3 regions of the Luteibacter sp. GL_149 genome follow, and region 2 is predicted to be linked to each of the others. Evidence: predicted binding sites of a transcription regulator. Region 2 holds the regulator's gene; each other region holds the start of a gene.
What was found. The regulator FliA, encoded in region 2, starts transcription of late flagellar genes. The targets are predictions, from matches to a motif close to TAAAGTTTNNCNNNCNNNGGCCGATAA.
Positions count from the first base shown of each region.

Region 1: AC3IR3_RS14465 (STAS domain-containing protein) is a predicted target of FliA. The motif match lies at 2,650-2,676, and genes of this name have one in related genera.
Region 3: AC3IR3_RS08885 (GGDEF domain-containing protein) is a predicted target of FliA. The motif match lies at 1,983-2,009, and genes of this name have one in related genera.

Region 1 is NZ_CM174395.1:3,273,291-3,277,823, reverse strand. It holds gene AC3IR3_RS14475 (hypothetical protein) at 1-895, shown strand, start outside; gene queA (tRNA preQ1(34) S-adenosylmethionine ribosyltransferase-isomerase QueA) at 913-1,995, shown strand; gene AC3IR3_RS14465 (STAS domain-containing protein) at 2,730-3,047, shown strand; gene AC3IR3_RS14460 (response regulator) at 3,056-3,418, shown strand; gene AC3IR3_RS14455 (chemotaxis protein CheA) at 3,447-4,533, shown strand, end outside.
Region 2 is NZ_CM174395.1:3,484,068-3,488,600, reverse strand. It holds gene flhF (flagellar biosynthesis GTPase FlhF) at 1-959, shown strand, start outside; gene AC3IR3_RS15340 (MinD/ParA family ATP-binding protein) at 1,028-1,903, shown strand; gene AC3IR3_RS15335 (RNA polymerase sigma factor FliA) at 1,900-2,631, shown strand; gene cheY (chemotaxis response regulator CheY) at 2,696-3,094, shown strand; gene AC3IR3_RS15325 (protein phosphatase CheZ) at 3,103-3,747, shown strand; gene AC3IR3_RS15320 (chemotaxis protein CheA) at 3,755-4,533, shown strand, end outside.
Region 3 is NZ_CM174395.1:1,938,287-1,942,819, forward strand. It holds gene AC3IR3_RS08880 (IMPACT family protein) at 1-449, opposite strand, end outside; gene AC3IR3_RS08885 (GGDEF domain-containing protein) at 453-1,949, opposite strand; gene AC3IR3_RS08890 (nuclear transport factor 2 family protein) at 2,185-2,571, shown strand; gene AC3IR3_RS08895 (LytR/AlgR family response regulator transcription factor) at 2,593-3,375, opposite strand; gene AC3IR3_RS08900 (sensor histidine kinase) at 3,375-4,454, opposite strand; gene AC3IR3_RS08905 (DUF2306 domain-containing protein) at 4,494-4,533, opposite strand, start outside.

The DNA of each region.
Region 1 (4,533 bases), 210 kb from region 2:
GAAAACCTTCGTCGATGCCCGGGTGCCGGCGTCGCCCGTGAAAGCGGTCGATCCGAACGACAAGGAAGCCGCTTATCGCCCGATGCCGTTGAACGATCGCCTGCGCTGGCTGCTGGCACGACGTCTGGTTCGCGCAGGCCGTTACGCCGATGCCGAACCCTACTTCGTTGCCGGGATCGATAAGCGCTTCGCCGAGGTCGACCTGCGCGAGACAGTACGCGCGTATGCGAAAGCGCTGCATGACGGCGACCATGCATGGACCGACATCGGCAAGGCCGAAGCGCTTTTCGCTGCGGCAACGATTGCCCGCGTGCACGGTATGGAGATCATGGGGTACGAGCAGGACCCGGATTACACAGACATCGGTGGCGGTTACGAGGGCGGATCGGGCCAGAGCGCGGCCAGCATGAAGGGGACGTATGTCACCGAGGGCGAACGCCACCGTTTCGATGAAAGCATGGCTAAGCCGTATCAGCGCTTCCATTACCGATACACCGCGGTGGATCAGGCGTCGCTGGCGGCGGATAGGCTGCCGCCGCGCTCCCAGGCGTTCGCGGCCGTCCTTTGCAAAGCGACCGGCTGGATGGAGGACGGTCCCGGCGGCTTCTACATGTCGGACGACGCCGGGATGCCGGTACCCAACGAACGCAGCAAGCGCATCGAGGCGCTGTACAACCGTTATGTGAAACAGGGTCCCTATGTGGAATGGGCCGACGATTTCGGCCGGACCTGCGAAGAGCCGGACTTCGACGGCGCCCGCAAGCTGCTTCGGGCGCAGCGCATCGCGGCGGTGAAGCATGCGATCCGTCACTATCTGCCTTACGAGATCGCCGGTTTCGCGGCGATCGTGGGTCTTGCCGGCTTTGCGATCAGGCGTCGCCGCCGCGAGGTCTGAGGGCGTGAAGGGGCGGCATGAGCGATAATGCCGCCCCCGTTCGTTTCCCCGGTTTCTCTGTGAAAAAGTCCGACTTCGATTTCGACCTGCCGCCCGAACTGATCGCCCAGGTTCCCCTGGCCGAGCGCTCGGGGAGCCGGTTGCTGCTGCTCGATGTCGCGACGGGCACGCGTGAGAACCGGTTGTTCCGCGACTTGCCGGATCTGTTGCAGCCTGGCGACCTGCTGGTATTCAACGACACCCGCGTCTTGCCGGCTCGTCTTTACGGGCACAAGGAATCGGGCGGTGCCGTCGAGATACTGATCGAGCGCGTGACGGGTACCCACGAGGCCCGTGCCCAGCTTGGCGTCAGCAAGAAGCCGAAAGCCGGCGGACGCATCGTGCTGGCCGACGGCAGTATCGCGACCGTCCTGGGCCGCGATGGCGAGTTCTTCATGCTTCGCTTCGAAACCGAGGAGCCGCTGGAGAAAGTCCTGCTGCGGTTGGGCGAAATGCCTTTGCCGCCGTATATCGAACGTAGCCCCGACCAGAGCGACACCGAGCGTTACCAGACGGTGTTCGCGCGCGAGCCAGGTGCCGTCGCGGCGCCGACGGCCGGTCTGCACTTCGACGAATCCCTGCTGGAACGCATCCGTGCCCTGGGCGTCGACATGGGGTACGTGACGCTGCACGTCGGGGCCGGTACCTTCCAGCCGATGCGGGCGGACGATGTCCGCGATCACGTCATGCACAGGGAATGGCTGAACGTGGGCGTCGGGCTGGTCGAGCAGATCCGTGCCACGCGAGCGGCCGGTGGGCGGGTCATTGCCGTCGGCACCACGGTCGTCCGCGCCCTGGAAAGCGCGACGGTCGACGGCGTTCTCCGCCCGTTCGCCGGCGAAACCCAGATTTTCATCTTCCCCGGCTACCGCATCACCAGCGTCGACGGCCTGGTGACGAACTTCCACCTGCCGCAGTCGACGCTGCTGATGCTCGTCTCGGCGCTGGCGGGAAAGGAAGCCATCCTCGACGCCTATCGCTTCGCCGTGGCCGAGCGCTATCGCTTTTTCTCCTATGGCGACGCGATGCTGATCCTGCCCCGGCGTCCCCTTTCCGCCTGAAGATTGGCTCTTGACGCATTAGCGGGGGCGGCTTGAGGTGTCTTGTCGAGCTTCGGTCGAGGACAGCCGTCTTACACTTGTGCGTCGTGGAAGCCGCGACCGGGTTGGCCCTTGGGGCCTTCGGCGCCGTCCCTGCGGGAGCGGGCCGTAACCCCATTTTCGCTCCGTCAGTGGGTGATCGCGGCCCTCGGCTAAGGCGGCCCCAAGGGCCAACCCGGCCACGGCACCGTCGACTGCGGTTTGTTGTGGGCAGAGCACGAGCTAAGCAGGTGACGGGACGGGACCGGATGCGGCCATGACGGGTCACGCGTCACGCGCTGCTTTCCCCCACGCAACCGCAACCCCCGGAAGAGCCGTCGGCCACCGCCCTCGACGCGACTTGCGGAACCGAGCGCGGCGGGCGGAAAAGGCCCGAAGGGGGCGGACCAGGACGGTCCGCCGTTTTCGCTGAGGCAGGAGCCGAATCGAAAACCCCCGCCCGCCGCGCGGGCGCGACGGGGCGCAGCCATAGAACACCAGCCGCGCAGCGGCTATCCCTTCCCGAGCGACGGTGGAGACGGAGCGTCGAGGGCGGTGGCCGACGGCTCTTCGCGAAGCGTCCCAGCGCAAAAGCGATGGCGAAGCCGAGCCCGCCCCGACCATGCGTGAAGAACCTAAAGATTCGGGGATCCCCGCCGATAAGCCCACCGAACAACCCTTCGCGATGACGCGTGGGGTGTACGGGATCGGGGCTCATGGCGAAGAAAACATCCGGTGACAAGGCGCCCGCGGCCGTTGTGCTCGACGCCGACCTGCGTATTGGCGCGGCTCCCGCGCTGCGCGACATCCTCCTGACCGCCCTGGCCTCGGGTAAGCCCACGCAGATCGATGGTACGGGCGTCACCCAGGTGGATACGGCCGGTCTCCAGCTTCTGGCCGCCTTTTCCCGCGACGCGCGCGCGCGCGATCTGGCGCCGGTCTGGCTTGCCGCCAGCGATTCCCTGCACAAGGGCGCGGCCACGCTGGGCCTTCATGAATTGATTGAACTGCCGGCTCGCGCCGGCGTGAACTGAGGTGGACGATGGCTAAGATTCTTGCGGTTGACGATTCGGCTTCCATGCGCAGCATGGTCGCCTTCACCCTGCGTGGCGCCGGTCACGAGGTCGAAGAGGCGGACAACGGCCAGGCGGCCCTCGATACGGCGCGTGGCCAGAAGTTCGATCTGGTGCTGGCCGACGTGAACATGCCCGTCATGGACGGGATCTCGATGGTCCGCGAAATGCGCGCGATGGCGGAATACCGCGGCGTGCCGATCCTCATGCTGACCACCGAATCCAACCCCGAAAAGAAGATGGAAGGCAAAGCGGCCGGTGCGACGGGCTGGCTGGTCAAGCCGTTCGACCCCGACCAGTTGCTGGCGACCGTCGGCCGCGTTCTCGGCTGATAAAACAAAGATACACAGGGCCGTACCCATGTCCAAAGTCGATCTGGCGCAGTTCCACAAGGCTTTCTTCGAGGAGAGCCTCGACGGTCTCGATGCCATGGAGGCGGCGCTGCTCGCACTGGACGAAGGTTCGGACGACCCCGAGCTGGTTCATACCGTGTTTCGCGCCGCACACTCCATCAAGGGCGGCGCGGCCACGTTCGGTTTTGCCGACGTCGCCGCTTTCACCCATGTCGCCGAGTCGCTGCTCGACGAGGTGCGTAGCGGTCGTCGTCCCATGGACAAGGCCATCGTCGAGCTGCTGCTGCGTTCGGGCGACACCGTGCGCGACATGCTCGCCCGTTCGATGAACGGCGAACCGGTCGCCACGGTCGAAAGCCAGGACTTGCTGGCAGCGTTGTCGGCGATGGTTTCCGGCGGTACGGCCGCGCCCGTGGCCGCCGTTGCCGAGGCGGTCGCGGCAAGCGATGTCGAAGGGTGGGATATCGTCTTCCGCCCGTTCGACTATCTGCTGAAGACCGGCAACGATCCGGCGCGCATGTTCCGCGAACTGGAGGCACTGGGTCCGCTCAGCGTCACGTGCGATGCGGGCAAGCTGCCGGCACTCGACGCGATGGACGCCGAGACGGCCTACCTTGCGTGGACGCTCTATCTGGCCGCGCCCGCGAAGAAATCGGCTGTCGAAGGTGTGTTCGACTGGGTCGACGGCGATTGCGAACTGAGCATCGTGCCCCGCGTCGCGGTGAAAGCCGAGCCCGCACCCGTCGCGGTTGCCGTGGCCGCTCCGGGCGCCGCGCCGCGCACCACGCGCGAGTCGGCGGCGAATAGCGAATCCAGCTCCGTCCGCGTCGGTATCGAAAAGATCGACACCCTCATCAACCTCGTCGGCGAACTGATCATCACCCAGTCGATGCTCACCCAGTTCGCCGACGGTGTGGATGCCTCGCAGCTCGAATTGCTCCGTCACGGCCTGGCCCAGCTGACGCGACATTCGCGCGAGTTGCAGGAAAGCGTGATGAGCATTCGCATGCTGCCCATCAGCACCGTGTTCAACCGCTTCCCACGCCTCGTCCGCGACCTGGCCCAGAAGCTCGACAAGAAGGTGAATCTCGACC
Region 2 (4,533 bases):
CCGTTGCTGCGCCGGCAAGCGATGTAGCCATGAACACCATGCGCGCCGAACTGAACAATATGCGCGAGATGCTGGAAGTGCAGCTGTCCGCGCTGCGCTGGAACCAGACCGAGCGCGAGCAGCCGCTGCGCGCGCGCGTGCTGCGCGAAATGACCCGCCTGGGCATCGACGGCGACGTGGCGCGCACGCTGTGCGCCGAACTGCCGGACGACATGACGCCCGAACAGGCGCGTTATCTGCCGCTGGGCGTACTGAGCCGCAGCATCCGCACGACCGGACGCGAACTGAATACGGTCGGCGGCGGCATTACCGCGCTGGTCGGTACGACCGGCGTCGGCAAGACGACCACGATCGCCAAACTCGCGGCACGCGCCGTTCTGCGCCACGGTGCGGCCAACGTCGCTCTGATCAGCGCGGACCAGTACCGCATCGGTGCCGGCGCACAGCTCGAACATTACGGGCGCCTCCTCGGCGTTCGCGTGTTCAATGCCCACGACGCTACCAGTCTGCGCAACGTGCTCATCCAGTTGCGCGGACGTCACACCGTACTGGTCGACACCGCCGGTATGGCGGGGACGGACCCGAAGCTGCAGCAACAGTTCGAAACGCTGCGCGCGTCGTCCGACGTGCGCGTGTGCCTGGTACTGGCGGCGAACGCCCAGTCCCAGTCGCTGGACAGTGCCATTCGCGCCTATGCACCCATTGCTCCACAGACAGCCATCCTGACCAAGCTCGACGAAGCCCCGCTATTAGGTGGTGCATTGTCGGCGCTGATCCGGCATGGTCTGTCGCTCGACTACACCACGGACGGTCAGCGCGTACCCGAGGACATCGCCGTAGCCGACTCGCGCAAGCTGGTCTGCCACGCGGCGCAACTCCTCAAGAATCGTAACGACGAACCCGACGCCGCCGTGCTAGCCGATCGTTTTGGCTTCCCGGTTCCGGCGACGACGGTCTGACCCCGGAGTCCATCGAAGTGAACCAGGCATCTGGACTCGAATCCCTAATGGCGGTAGCGAGCCCTTTCATGACCACACCCGTGACCACTAGCCAGGCAGCCGGTATCAACTGGCTCGCCGAGCGCAAACCATGCCGCAGCATCGCCGTCGCGGGTGGCAAGGGTGGCGTGGGTAAGACAACCGTCGCCGTCAACCTGGCGATGGCCCTGTCCATGGGCGGTCGCGATGTCGTATTGCTCGATGCCGACCTCGGTATGGCCAATATCGACGTATTGCTTGGCCTGCAGCCGACCCGCCACCTCGGGCATATGCTCGATGGGGCGTGCACGATCGAGGAACTGATACTCCAGGCGCCGCATGGTCTGAAGGTCATTCCCGCCACGTCCGGCGCGCGCCGCATGGCGCAGTTGCCAAACATCGAACACGCCGCGGTCATCCGCGCGTTCGACGAATATGCCGTTCCCCCCGAGTTCCTGATCGTCGATACCGCCGCGGGCATCTCCGACAGCGTGTCGATGTTCGCCGCGGCCTCCGATGAGGTGGTGGTCGTCGTCTGCGACGAGCCGGCGTCGCTTACCGATGCTTACGCCTTGATCAAGGTCCTGAGCCGCGAGTTCGGCGTGGGCCGTTTCCGGGTCGTGGCCAACATGGTCCGCCACGCCCAGGAGGGGCGGCAGCTATTCGAGAAGTTGTCGCGCGTTACCGGCCGTTTCCTCGACGTTTCGTTGGATTTCATGGGTATGGTCCCGCACGACGAGTATCTGCGCCAGGCGATTCGTCGCCAGGCCGCGGTCGTCGAAGCGTGGCCGAGCAGTCGATCGGCGGTCGGATTCAAGAATCTGGCACGTGCGGTCGATACATGGGGTGAACCCGAACCCCGGGCACAGGGTCGGATCGGCTTTTTCGCCGATCGGGCCTCCATGGGGGGAGGGCTGCCGTTGTGAGCGTTGCGACCGAATACCTGGAAGTCACGCGAATCCCGGCGGATCAACTGGTGCGTATCCACGCGCCGCTGGTCCGGCGTATCGCCTATCACCTGATGGGCCGTCTGCCGGCAAGCGTCGACGTGGGCGACCTCATTCAGGCCGGCATGATCGGACTGCTTGAGGCCGCGCGAAATTATTCGCCGACTCGCGCGGCCAGCTTCGAGACCTATGCGGGTATCCGCATCCGGGGCGCGATGCTGGACGAACTGCGCAAGACGGACTGGACGCCGCGCTCCGTGCATCGAAAGTTGCGCGAAGTCGCGGAGGTAACACGACAGATCGAAAATGAAACGGGTGGCGATGCCGAAGACGCAGAGGTAATGAAGCGTCTCGGAATCGACGCTCTCGAGTACAACCAGATTCTGGCCGACGCGGCAAGCGCGCGACTGCTGAGCCTTTCCGCCCCCGAGGGCGACGAAGGCGCGGCGATCGACGTGGCCGACCCGGACGCCCAGGGTCCGGAAGGATTGTTCGAGGAAGCGGGCATGCGCGAAGCGCTGGTCGCGGCGATCGACGGTCTGCCCGAACGCGAGAAGCTGGTGATGTCGCTGTACTACGAGGAAGAACTGAATCTCAAGGAAGTAGGCGCGGTCCTGGGAGTCAGTGAATCGCGGGTATGCCAGATCCATGGGCAGGCCCTGATCCGGCTTCGTGCGCGTATGACGGGATGGAACGCAAGAACGTGATGGCGCCGCTTCGTCGGCGACGTCGGAATCAACAGTAAACGCGCGGTCAAGGCGGAGTAGCGTTTTGGACAAGAACATGAAGATCCTCGTGGTGGACGATTTTTCCACCATGCGACGTATCGTCAGGAACCTCCTGGTCGAGCTCGGTTTCACCAACGGGCTCATCCATGAAGCCGAAGACGGCACCGCGGCGCTCGTGTCGCTGCGTGCGCAGGCGTTCGACCTGGTCGTCACCGACTGGAACATGCCGAACATGACCGGCATCGATCTGCTTCGCGCCATTCGCGCGGACGCCAAGCTGAAGTCGATCCCCGTGCTGATGGTTACCGCGGAGAACAACCGCGACCAGATCATCGCGGCGGCTCAGAGCGGCGTGAACGGATACGTGGTGAAGCCTTTCACGGCCGTCACGCTCAAAGAAAAACTCGACAAGATTTTCGAACGCCTCGCGGCGGCCGGCTAAGGGACATCATGAACATCTCGCTTAACGCCGACCACGAAGTCGTCCCCGAACTGCGTGAGCTTCTCGACGCCGACGACCGTGCCGCCTTCGAGAAGGCACTCGATCGTCTGCTGCGCAGCCGCGAGCAGCACCTGTTCCACGCGCTTGGTTGCCTTGCGCGCGATCTGCACGATTCCGTGCGCCGTCTTGCCGCCGATGTCTCCGGCGATGGTGTGCCGGGCAGCATGGGCGACGCACGCAAGCATCTTCGCGATGTGCTGGAAATGAGCGCGCAGGCCGCCCACAGCACGCTCGATTTCAGCGAAAAGCTGCGTCCTCAGGCACAGGCGCTTGCCACGCAGGCGGACGAGCTGCTCGTGCTGGAAACCTCCGATCCCGCGTTCGGCATCAATGCCACGGCGCTCGCCGTGCGTGTCGGCGACTTCGCGCAGAACTGCGATATCGGCCTTGGAGAACTGGTCGAAGCCCAGTCGTGGCAGGACATCTCGGGTCAGCGCGTTGCCCAGGTGGAGCAGTTCATGGGCAAGGTCGAATCGTCGCTGCTGGAACTGGTTCGCCTGACCGGCTCGCTGGCCGGCAGCAACGCGCCGCCTGTGGCGGACAAGGTCAGCCAGGACGAAGTGGATCGTCTCCTCAGCGAATTCGGATTCTGAGACCGGCATGAGTGTCGAGCTCGACAATGAGTTGCTCAACGTTTTCCTGATCGAGGCCAGGGAACTGCTCGAGACGCTGGGCGAGCAACTGGTCGACCTGGAGGCCTCGCCGGGCGACAGCGAGCTGCTGAATGCCGTTTTCCGCGCGTTCCACACCGTCAAGGGCGGTGCGGGCTTCCTTGGCCTGAACGCCATGGTCGGCCTGTGCCATCGCGCGGAAGATCTTCTGAACGAAGCCCGCAACGGTGCGGTGATGCTCAACGCGGCGTATATGGACGCGTTGCTCGAATCGCTCGATCTCCTCAACGATATGATGCGCGCGGCCGATGCCGGCGCGGATTCGCAACCGGCGCCCGACGCGTTGCTGGCGCGCCTCCTGATTCCCGGGCGCACCACCTCGGCCGAGCCCGTCGCGCTGACCCTGTCGGCGCCGTCCGCCAGGCCATCGGCCGGTCGCGATGCGATCGAAGACGAGTTCGAGGCCATGCTCGACGCCGCGCGCGGCGAGCATGCACCGGCATCGGCGCCGTCCGGACCTATCGACGACGACGAGTTCGAAGCACTGCTGGATTCGCTTTACGGCAGCGGCAATGCGCCCGGCGCGTCGGTCGAGGTGGATGTCGTTCCCGCTGTCATTCCCCCCGTCACACCCGTCGTTTCTTCCGTTGGCGATGTTATCGGCGACGACGAGTTCGAAGCGTTGCTGGATGCCTTGCATGGACAGGGCAAAGCGCCCGGTCTTGTCGAAACACCCGCACCCGCACCCGCACCCGTTGTCGCTGAAGC
Region 3 (4,533 bases), 1.5 Mb from region 2:
CGCAATCGAGCCTTCACTATCGCCAGCTCGGCGAATTCGCAATGCAACGCCAGTTGCCCGCTGACGATCAGGGCGACGCGGTCCGCGCGGCGCAGGCATTCGGCGGCACATCCGCCATAAGCGCGTATCAGACCGCCCGCTCCGAGCTTGATGCCGCCGAACCAGCGCGTAACCACCACGACAACCCGGTCGCATGCCTGGCCGTCGATGGCCTGCAGGATGGGCTTGCCGGCTGTGCCGCCCGGCTCGCCGTCGTCGTTGAAGCGGTACGCGTCGCCGATGCGGTAGCCCCAGCAGTTGTGCGTCGCGGATGGATCGCCCACGCGGGCAACGAAGGCCAGGGCCTCGGCCGGATCGTCCACGGGTGCGGCGTGGGCGAGGAAACGGCTCTTGCGTATATCTTCCTCATACCGGCATGGCCCGGCGAGGGTGCTCAGCGGTTCGCTCATCGATCAGACATCGAACGACGCGGTGTCCCGGGAGCGCTCGTCGTCGAAACCTCCCGTCCGGTTCCTGCCGCTATGTTTCGCCCGGTACAGTGCGTGGTCCGCGGCATTCAGCAGATCCAGCGGGCCTCCCGTCGCGTGCGGCTGAAGCGTCGCCACGCCGACGCTGACCGTTACCACGCCAAAGGGGCTCAGCGGATGGGCGATGCGTTTACTTTCGACCTGCGCGCGGAGATTGTCGGCCAGCGCGACGGCCTCGGAAAGGCGCGTCGCCGGCGCAATGACCGCGAATTCCTCGCCGCCGTAGCGGGCGATAAAGTCGCCTGCGCGCAGTCCGCGTGCGGTCAGCGCTTCCGCGATGGCGCGAAGGCAATCGTCGCCGGCAAGATGTCCGTAGCGGTCGTTGTATTCCTTGAAGAAGTCGACATCGATCATCAGTAGCCCGATGGGTTCGCGCTGACCCGGGCGATGCCATTCGCGCAACAACCGCTCGTCCAGGGCGCGACGATTTGCCAGGCCCGTCAGGCTATCGGTGAATACCAGGCCTTCCAGTGCGTCGCGGCGTTGCGACAGCCGGTGCTCTTCTTCCACCAGGTCGACCTGTGCGAGCGTGCTGCGCATGCCGATGCCCACCACCGCGGCGATGGCGCCACCGATACCCAGCGGCGCGTAGTGCGGAATCACCATCAGACCCAGTCCAAGCACGCTCATGGCCAGGAAGGTGGGGCTGGCGCTCTGTACAAAGCGGACGAGGTAGATAGGGGGATGCCAGTGGCGCTGCGGTGGCCGTTTCACGGCGGCGACGGTCAGGGCGAGGAAGGGCAGGTCGAGCAGAGCATCCCAGGCCGAGCCGAAATCCGGATGCTCGCCCAGCGCTACGTAGTGGTTGTAGTAGAAACCGACGAAGGCGTAGGTCACGAAAAACGCGACCACTCCGCGAAAGAAATAATGATCGTCGGCGCGATCGGTGGCGATGTAACGCAGCAGGGCCGCGAGGCCCAGGCAGGCGTTCTCGATATCCAGCATGCGCACGATGGCAACCACTTCCTGCCGGCCTATCGCACCCTCCACCGACACGATGGAAAACGTATGCACGTAAAACAGCACGCCAAGCAGGGATGCCAGGACAAGGTCGATGGCCAGTGCCCATTTTTTACGGGCGGCGACCGGTGCCGACGATACGGCGATCAGCACCGGCAATACGTAAAGGATGTAAAAGAACATGCTGTCGCCAGGCGCGGGATTGGTGTTGTCCAGCACATAGTTCTGGCGTGCGCCGAGCGACATGCCGATGCCCCAGAGCAGCAGGCTACCCACCAGCAACAGCCAGCGCCGGTCTGGGGGCGTGCCCGAACGGCGATAAGCGTATAGCGAGGAAGCGACGGCCACGCTGGCTACGAGAAAGAACGCCGTATAGGAAATGCCCATGCCGACATCGGGGAACAAGGTCATTGCCACGATGTGGGCCACGACGAGGGCCGCCGTGGCAAAGACAGCTTTCATGGCGCCCCTCCATCGACTGACCACGCATTCTCCTTATCGGCCGGGTTAGCGCGAAGTTGAGTCATGGTACGGCGGCAGGGGAGGCGGGCATAGCTGTCTCGTTGCGGGCTTCCATAGATGCGGTCTCAGAGGCGCTCACCGTGTCACTCCGGATTAATTACCGCTAACGTAAATTTCGCGCTCCACTCGCATCGAACGATGCGAGCGACCGAATCAATCCATGGAGATACACATCGTGACGATCCTTCAACAGGAGTCGAACAGGAAGTTAGTGACGGACGTCATGCGGAAGGTTTTCGTCGAGCGGGACGTGGCACACATCGATCGCTGGTTCAGCCCGGCCTACGTTCAGCACAATCCGGCCATCCCCGACGGAAGGGACGCCATCGCGAAACTCGTCGCCGCATTGCCTGCCGAATTTTCATATGAGATGGGAATGAGCATTGCCGAGGGCGATCTGGTGATGGTTCACGGACGATACGTCGGCTGGGAATCCACGCCGACGATCGCGGTGGACATCTTCCGTGTCGAGAATGGCGTGCTCGTCGAACACTGGGATGTCATGCAGATGGAAGTTCCGGCTGGCGAGACCCGCAGCGGGAATGCGATGTTCGGACGCTGATGCCCGTCGAGCGGAACACTCTCACATCGTCCGGAACAGATGCAGGTAGCTCCGGCTGACAGGCAATATTTCACGACGGCCTTTCAGATGAATACCGGCGGTTTCGTTGTCGCCGCGGGTGACATGACTGATGGCCCGGAGATTGACCACGACCGACCGGTGCACCTGCGCGAACTGCGCCGGATCGAGCTGCCCGATCAGTTCCTTCAGTGCGGTGCCGATCACCGCTTCTTCGGGCTGACGGGTCTCGCCGCGCCAGGCGATCAATGTGTATTTCGCATCCGAGCGCAGGTAGTCGATATCGTCCACCGGGATCATGCGCAGGGTCTGTCCGACCTGCGCACGAATCCAGCGTAGCGGTGCTGGCGCCGCGCCTCGCTGCAACTGCGCGGCGAGCTGTTGCAGCAGCGCTTCGGTGTTCGGCGCCGGCTGCTTTGCCTGCAGGCGTTCCTTGAGGCGTGCCACCGTTTCGATCAGGCGCGCCGGTTCCACGGGCTTCACCAGATAATCGAGTACCCCTTCGGCAAAGGCTTGCACAGCGTAGTGATCGTAGGCGGTGACGAACACCAGATGCGCGCGACGACCGATATGGTGCGCGGCTTCCATACCGGACAAACCTGGCATGTGCACGTCGAGAAAACAGATGTCGGGACGTCGTGCCTCGAACTGGCCGATCGCTTCGCGGCCATTGCGCGCCCGCGCGATCACGTCCAGTTCGGGCCAGACCTGCCCCAGCTGGCGCGCCAGGGCATCGCGCAGCAGCGGCTCGTCGTCGGCAATCAGGGCGGTCGGGTGGGGGTGCATCAGGTGGCGATTCCCCGGGCCGGGAGATCCAGTTCGGCACATGCACCGCACGGTAGCTGCGCGCTCACGCGCAGTTGCGCCGCGGCGCCGAAACTCAGTTGAATGCGTTCGCGCAACATCGCGAGGCCGGTGCCCAGTCCGATGCCGGATGGCTGCAAGCCGACACCAGTATCGCTGACCCGCACCATGCAGCGATCGCCGCGCCGCTGCACATGGACATCGATGTGTCCGCCTTCTTCGCTGGGATCGATGCCGTGACCCACCGCGTTTTCCACCAGGGTCAACAGCGTCATCGGCGGACAGTGCAACGCCAGGGCCGCCTCGTCGACGTGCAGCGCGAAGGTCAGACGATCGGGCATGCGCATGTGCATCAGTTCGAGATATGCCTGGACCAGCTGCAATTCCTGCCCGAACGTCGTGGTCGACTCGTGCAGTCGCGGCACGGCCGCACGCAGATAGGCGATCAGGCTGTCCAACACGGCGGAGGCTTGCGGCGATCCGGTATCGACCAGGGCCTGCACGTTAGCCAGCGTGTTGAACAGGAAGTGCGGCGCAACCTGCGCCTGCAACAGATGCAGGCGCGCATCCAGCGCCTGGCGTTCGAGTTCGCTGCGTTCGAGATCGAAGGATAGGACCTGGTGCCGCGCCAGCGCATCCTTCTGCCGTACCAGCGCCGCCAACGCTATCCATGGCGTCAGCAACAGGGCGAGGATGCCCATGATCACGCAGCCGTTCAGACGTTCCAGATCCTGCCAGAACGGTGGCGAACCATCGTTGACGAGCAGGTAGAGCGCATAGATGCCAAGGGGAATGGCGAGCGCCACGGCGGATACCTGCAAGGTCCAGCGGGCGAGCCATGCGGGCAACCGCTTCGGCCATTGCTCGAACAATCCGAACGCCAGCAGCGCAAGCAAGCCAAGCGTGACCGTCAGGCCCAGCAGCGACAGCGGTCCCGTTGGCCAGCTGAAAGCAAAGGGGAGGCCGAGAGCGAGCGATGCGGATAGCGTGAATACCACGCGGCGCCAACCCAGCAGCAACGCCAGGCCATGCGGCTTTGCAGGAACGGCGGAAAGAGACATGGCGTGAGAATAATCCAGAAAGGCCGTTACAGCGGCCCGTTAAGTTCGCAGGTGCGGTAGCCACATGATGAGGAAGGCG